2 linked regions of the Formosa sp. Hel1_33_131 genome follow. The protein of the gene in region 1 interacts with the protein of each later gene in a pairwise test. Links are inferred from orthologs where the notes say so. Each region holds a gene or a part of one and is shown in the gene's direction. Other genes may lie near its edges. The genes, in order: sucC and sucD.

What was found.
Region 2: the proteins of sucC (region 1) and sucD interact in binary tests that used the Escherichia coli proteins (3 or more experiments, as listed by UniProt). The link is inferred for Formosa sp. Hel1_33_131 from one-to-one orthologs.

Annotation. Positions count from the first base shown.
Region 1 is NZ_CP017260.1:279,838-283,128, reverse strand. Bases 328-3,280 are described here. They hold sucC (ADP-forming succinate--CoA ligase subunit beta), read left to right. Parts: upstream 328-1,185; coding sequence 1,186-2,376; downstream 2,377-3,280. Other genes in these bases: FORMB_RS01300 (CBS domain-containing protein), read left to right, coding at 3,276-3,280; FORMB_RS01305 (carbon-nitrogen hydrolase family protein), read left to right, coding at 2,504-3,190; FORMB_RS01315 (hypothetical protein), read left to right, coding at 393-1,049. Also shown: lysA (diaminopimelate decarboxylase), read right to left, coding at 1-272; more of FORMB_RS01300, read left to right, coding at 3,281-3,291. UniProt on the Escherichia coli protein: Succinyl-CoA synthetase functions in the citric acid cycle (TCA), coupling the hydrolysis of succinyl-CoA to the synthesis of either ATP or GTP and thus represents the only step of substrate-level phosphorylation in the TCA.
Region 2 is NZ_CP017260.1:20,117-23,356, reverse strand. Bases 272-3,173 are described here. They hold sucD (succinate--CoA ligase subunit alpha), read left to right. Parts: upstream 272-1,237; coding sequence 1,238-2,110; downstream 2,111-3,173. Other genes in these bases: FORMB_RS00100 (hypothetical protein), read right to left, coding at 2,925-3,173; FORMB_RS00105 (hypothetical protein), read left to right, coding at 2,408-2,602; FORMB_RS00115 (UDP-3-O-(3-hydroxymyristoyl)glucosamine N-acyltransferase), read left to right, coding at 272-1,154. Outside these bases: efp (elongation factor P), read left to right, coding at 1-208; more of FORMB_RS00115, read left to right, coding at 210-271; more of FORMB_RS00100, read right to left, coding at 3,174-3,218; FORMB_RS00095 (addiction module protein), read right to left, coding at 3,208-3,240. UniProt on the Escherichia coli protein: Succinyl-CoA synthetase functions in the citric acid cycle (TCA), coupling the hydrolysis of succinyl-CoA to the synthesis of either ATP or GTP and thus represents the only step of substrate-level phosphorylation in the TCA.

The DNA of each region.
Region 1 (3,291 bases):
GTATATATAATATTTTCAGCTTGAAAACCCGCCAGCAATCCTAACTGTACTTCTTGAATTGACACCGTGTCCAATCCAGCACCCAAGTGGTTGATAAATTTAAGAACTGAAATATTGGTCAATGCTTTGGCGGCATAATTAACTTTCAAATGTTTGACTTTACTAAAAGCTGCTGTTAACCGTTTGTATTGGGTTTCCATTTTATGTGCGTCATACACGTAAACGGGGCTTCCATAGTCTTTTGCAATCTGTAATAAAGTGTCTTGATTCATTGTTTCTAAATTTTAATATTTATTCTAGTTGAAACGTCAAAACTAAATCTAATCCTTAGATGTACCATAAAAATAAAAAAATAATACTATTTTTACACAAAATGTTAAATAATAAACAAATTGAAAACAATCGCTTCCTGTGTTCAAGAGATTTTAGTGTCCAGACCTTTTTTGGAAGAAGCACTCACCCGTGAGATTATAAATTTTTCAGCCTTAGCAAAAGATTTAAATACCACTATTTCTGAGATGTTACGCAGACCTGTAAAAGATGGTGCCATTATGATGGCATTAAGACGCTATGATCAACCTATTAATACTGAAGATACAGTACGCTTAAAAAATGTATTTAAAAACTTAGGCGATATCACTGTGCGCTCCAATTTAAGTGATTTTACATTTCAGAATTCCAAGACATTAATCAACAGCCATTCAAAAGTATTAGAAAAAATCAATACGAAACATCAAATATTTTATGCGTTCACCCGTGGAATTTTTGAAAGTAATATTATGAGTTCCACCTCAGAAAAAGAGAGCATTTTTGAGGTCTTTAAAAATGAAACACTCATTGGCTTGCAAGATAATTTATCGGCCATAAGCATTAACTTACCACAAGGTAATTCTAAAATTGTTGGATTGTACTATCAAATATTTAAGCGGCTGGCTTGGGAAAATGTCACTTTATACGAAGTCATTTCAACCACAAATGAGTTCACCATCCTCGTTGAAGACCATTTAGTTGATAAAGCATTCTCAGTCATAAAAGGGTTGAAATATTAGATGGATATAAAAAACGAATTAACTCAAAATCAATTCTAAAAATTATTGGTAAAACGCATAAGGTTAATTACTTTTGGGCTCTAAAGTTTTTAAATATTTCTTCCTATGAGGAAATAAAAAATAAATCTATTTAAAGATGAACTTACACGAATACCAAGGAAAAGAAATATTAAGCACTTTTGGCGTAAAAATCCAAAAGGGAATCGTCGTAAATACGCCTCAAGAAGCGGTTGCTGCTGCCAAAAAACTGACCGAAGAAACTGGTACAGGCTGGCACGTCCTAAAAGCCCAAGTACACGCAGGTGGTCGTGGTAAAGGTGGTGGGGTTAAACTTGCTAAAAATCTAGGTGAAGTAGAATCGATTGCAGATCAAATTATCGGCATGCAATTAGTGACGCCTCAAACCTCTGCCGAAGGCAAAAAAGTACACCAAGTATTGGTAGCTGAAGATGTATATTATCCTGGTGAGACGGAAACGAGTGAATTTTATGTCTCAGTTCTTTTGAACCGAACGACAGGAAGAAATATGATTATGTATTCTACGGAAGGTGGAATGGATATCGAAACCGTTGCTGAAGAAACACCACATTTAATTTTTACAGAAGAAATTGATCCTGCAACTGGAATGTTACCATTCCAAGCGCGTCGTGTAGCTTTCAACCTTGGTTTATCAGGGGCTGCATTTAAGGACATGACTAAATTTGTAACAGCTTTATATACGGCTTATGACAAATCGGATGCATCGTTATTTGAAATCAACCCAGTATTAAAAACAAGTGATAATAAAATATTAGCAGTCGATGCCAAAGTAACCATTGACGACAATGCTTTATTCAGACATAAAGATTATTTAGAATTAAGAGACATTCGCGAAGAAAATCCTATTGAAGTTGAAGCAGGTGCTTTAGGTCTTAATTATGTAGATTTAGAAGGCAACGTTGGCTGTATGGTAAACGGTGCAGGTTTGGCAATGGCGACGATGGATTTAATCAAACAAGCAGGAGGTGAGCCAGCTAACTTTTTAGATGTTGGTGGTACGGCAGATGCTGCACGTGTAGAAGCCGCTTTTCAGATTATCTTAAAAGATCCAGAAGTAAAAGCCATTTTGATTAATATTTTTGGAGGAATTGTGCGTTGTGACCGTGTGGCTCAAGGAGTGATTGACGCTTATAAAAACATGGGAACTATCAATGTGCCAATCATTGTACGCTTACAAGGAACCAATGCGGATATCGCCAAAAAATTAATTGACAACTCCGGACTGGATGTTCAAAGTGCTGTTGAATTTCAAGAAGCTGCTGACAAAGTACAAGCTGTTTTAGCTTAAATAGACATTACAGACTCTAAACAGAGTTTATAGATATAAAAAAATCCAGAGCATTCGCTCTGGATTTTTTTTGTGAATTATTTTTTATAAATTGCAGGTGTATTAACGTCCCAAACGCTCTACACCCATGAAAATTAGTGTTGCACAAATCAAACCATTCAAAGGAGGTGTTGAGAAAAATATAACGGCTCATTTAGAACTCATAGAATTGGCCACTACAGAGAAAGTTTCTGCGGTGTTTTTTCCGGAGCTTTCAATTACAGGTTATGAACCTGAATTAGCGAAATCATTGGCGACAACTCAAAAAGACAAACGGTTTGATGTCTTTCAAAAGGTGAGCGACTTAAATAATATTACCATTGGATTTGGAGTTCCAACTGCAGGAATTTCAAAACCTTTAGTCAGTATGATCCTATTTCAACCCAATAAAGAACGAATGACTTACTCTAAGCAATATTTATATCAAGGTGAAGAGCAGTATTTTGAGAATGGAAAAAAACCGTGTTTTATCCAAATTGATAACCATAAAATAGCACCAGCGATATGTTATGAATCTTCAGTTTCTGAACATTGTGATGCTGCGATTTCTCAATCAGCGACTATTTATGTTGCCGCAGTGATGACTAATGTGTCTGGGATCAATAAAAAACTAAATATTTTATCAAGCTTGGCTAAAAAACATAAAATAATAGTTTTAATGTCCAATTTTGTAGGAATCTCTGGAGGTTCTGAATCGGCAGGTAGATCTTCAATATGGAATCAAAAAGGGGAATCAAAAAGGGGAATTGAAAGGACAAATGAATCCTACAGATGAAGAACTTTTGATTTATGATACGGATACAGATTGTGCAATTAAAAAATCTATCGAACCTAAATAAAACCATTTAAAACTTCTTTGTATGGGAGAGCAGAAAG
Region 2 (3,240 bases), 260 kb from region 1 along the record:
TCCACTTTCGGTAGATTTACCAGCGAGTGTTATTCTTGAAGTGACTTCAACAGAACCAGGCATCAAAGGCAATACAGCGACCAATGCGACTAAACCCGCCACAGTAGAAACTGGTGCAACGGTGATGGTTCCTTTATTTATTAATGAAGGTGATAAAATTAAAGTAGAGACTGCCAAAGGATCGTACAAAGAACGTATTAAAGAATAGTATGAACTTTCTTCAGCCACAGGCCTTAAAAGAAATTGCATCCCTGATTGAGTGTGAATATGTAGGGGATCCAAACTTTGAAGTATTGGGTATGAATGAAATTCACGTGGTATCTGCTGGTGACATCGTCTTTGTGGACCATCCAAAATATTACGATAAAGCCCTTGCTTCTAAAGCAACGGTGGTACTTATCAATAAAAAAGTGGAATGTCCAGAAGGAAAAGTACTCCTAATTTCTGACGATCCATTTAGAGATTTCAACAAACTCACGGCGCATTTTAAACCCTTTCAAGCATCTCATAAACCGATTTCAGACTCCGCAAAAATTGGAACTGGCACAACCCTTCAACCCAACTGTTTTATTGGAAACAATGTGGTGATTGGAGACCATTGTACAATCCATTCTAACGTAAGTATATATGATGGAACTATTATTGGAGATAATGTCATTATTCATGCAAATACAGTTTTAGGAGCTAGCGCTTTCTATTATAAGAAACGTCCCGAAGGTTACGATCAATTACAATCGTGTGGTCGTGTCATCATTGAAAATGAGGTTCATATTGGTGCTTCTTGTACCATTGATCGTGGCGTTACTGGCGACACAACTATCGGAGCAGGCTCTAAACTGGACAATTTGATTCAGGTGGGGCATGACACTCTGATCGGAAAAAACTGCTTAATTGCGTCTCAAACGGGCATTGCTGGCTGTTGTGTTATTGAAGATGATGTCACTATTTGGGGACAAGTGGGCACCACGAGTGGAATCACTATTGGCGCTAAAGCGGTTGTCTTGGGCCAAACAGGCGTTTCAAAATCAATTGAAGGCGGCAAAACATACTTTGGAACACCCATTGAAGAGGCGCGAACCAAACTAAAAGAATTGGCATTACTTCGTAAATTACCAGAGATCATTCAAGAATTAAAACAAAATAAAAATGGATAGAATTTTAAATGCTAAAACCTTTAAAATTTCCATTCAAAAAATTACATTTGCAGCAGTTAAAAAACTAATAAAAACAAAACCAGATGAGTGTTTTAGTAAATAAAGATTCAAAAATAATAGTTCAAGGATTTACGGGGAGTGAAGGCACATTTCATGCTTCACAAATGATTGACTACGGAACGAACGTTGTGGGTGGTGTAACGCCCGGAAAAGGTGGACAAACACATTTAGATAAACCTGTTTTTAATACCGTTCAAGAAGCGGTAGAGAAAGTAGGAGCGGATACAACCATTATTTTTGTACCACCCGCTTTTGCAGCCGATGCTATTATGGAAGCAGCCGATGCTGGTATTAAAGTGATTATTACAATTACCGAAGGAATTCCCGTAGCCGATATGATCAAGGCTTCTAACTATATTAGTGGAAAAGACTGCCGTTTGGTAGGTCCTAACTGCCCTGGGGTGATTACACCCGGAGAAGCAAAAGTAGGCATCATGCCTGGATTTGTTTTCAAAAAAGGAACAGTTGGTGTTGTTTCTAAATCAGGAACTTTAACTTATGAAGCAGCGGATCAAGTAGTGAAACAAGGGTTAGGAATTACCACTGCGATTGGAATTGGTGGCGACCCAATTATTGGAACCACAACCAAAGAAGCTTTAGAAATGCTTATCAACGATTCAGAAACCGAATGTGTGGTGATGATTGGTGAAATTGGTGGGCAACTTGAAGGAGATGCTGCCAAATGGTATAAAGAAAGCGGTAGCAAAAAACCAGTAGTTGGATTTATTGCTGGTGAAACGGCACCTGCCGGACGTACGATGGGACATGCTGGTGCTATTGTTGGTGGAAGTGATGACACTGCCCAAGCTAAAAAGCAAATCATGAGAGAATGTGGTATCCACGTTGTGGAATCTCCTGCAGAAATTGGGAAGAAAGTAGCAGAAGTGCTGGCTTAGAAAATTCTTTTTTATATAATATCTAACCTCCTAATTTTATTGGGAGGTTTTTTGTGTGATATATTTCAATTGTATGTTACCGAATTGTTAAAATTTAAGACAACCATTTTTTTAAATTAACTTTTCGTTATAACTTTAGAGTTCCTAAATCTATTATTATTATTATTATGAAACTTAAAATTCTCATTTTACTTTTTATCCCTCGCTGCCGCACGAATCCTTTCGTGTGGTCATAAAGAAAAGTAACGAGTTTGATAAAAACAAAGAATTGTATTTTAAATTTAAGAAGGAGGTTAGATGAGTAGAAATTATAAATTTCATAATCCAGAAGAATATGTTTATAGTAGTGCCGTTGATTATGCAGATCAAAAAGGATTTATAGATGATGTGCTGGTTTTTAGAATGTTAAATCACCACACGAAAGGATTCGTGCGGTATCCGGGGAGAGCTATCATAGTTCTGTTAATCAGGCAGGTCATCAGAATGTTGTAGCAAAATAAATTGCATTTCATTTAGATTTAATTGATGTTCCACAAACTTTTAATCTTTACGAAAGGAATGGAGATTTAGCGTCAATTAATCTTAGGAATTATGACGACTATAATTCTAATCAACATTTTGTCTATTTAAGGAAAGACTTATTTAATAAATTTCTTAAGGATAACAATTATAAATTTATTTGGAGTATTTGGGGAGAAAGAGAAGTTCACTTTGAAGGGCATATGGTAGCTCGTCAATTTGCACAAGAACATGGAGTAGATGGATATAAAAGTTTAAACAGATAATACCTTATTCTGAATAATAAAAATGAAATTTATTTCGTTTTTTTATTTTGGTCTTGAAAAGTATTAAATACAGAATATACAATCACCTGATTTTGATATTCTTCGTATATAATTATGTAAGGAAATCTTTTTAACGGAAGTTCTCGAAAGACTGGCTTTCTCTTTATTTCAAATAATGCCTCACCATTTTTTAGGGTTTGAAAATAGCCATCTAAATAATTGAAAAAATCTGCACCTAATCCAATTTGCTTGGACTCGTACCATTCTATTGCTTTATCAATTTCTATTTGCGCTTCAAGTTCAATGATTAATTTAGAACCCATACTTATTTCTCAATTTTTGTCT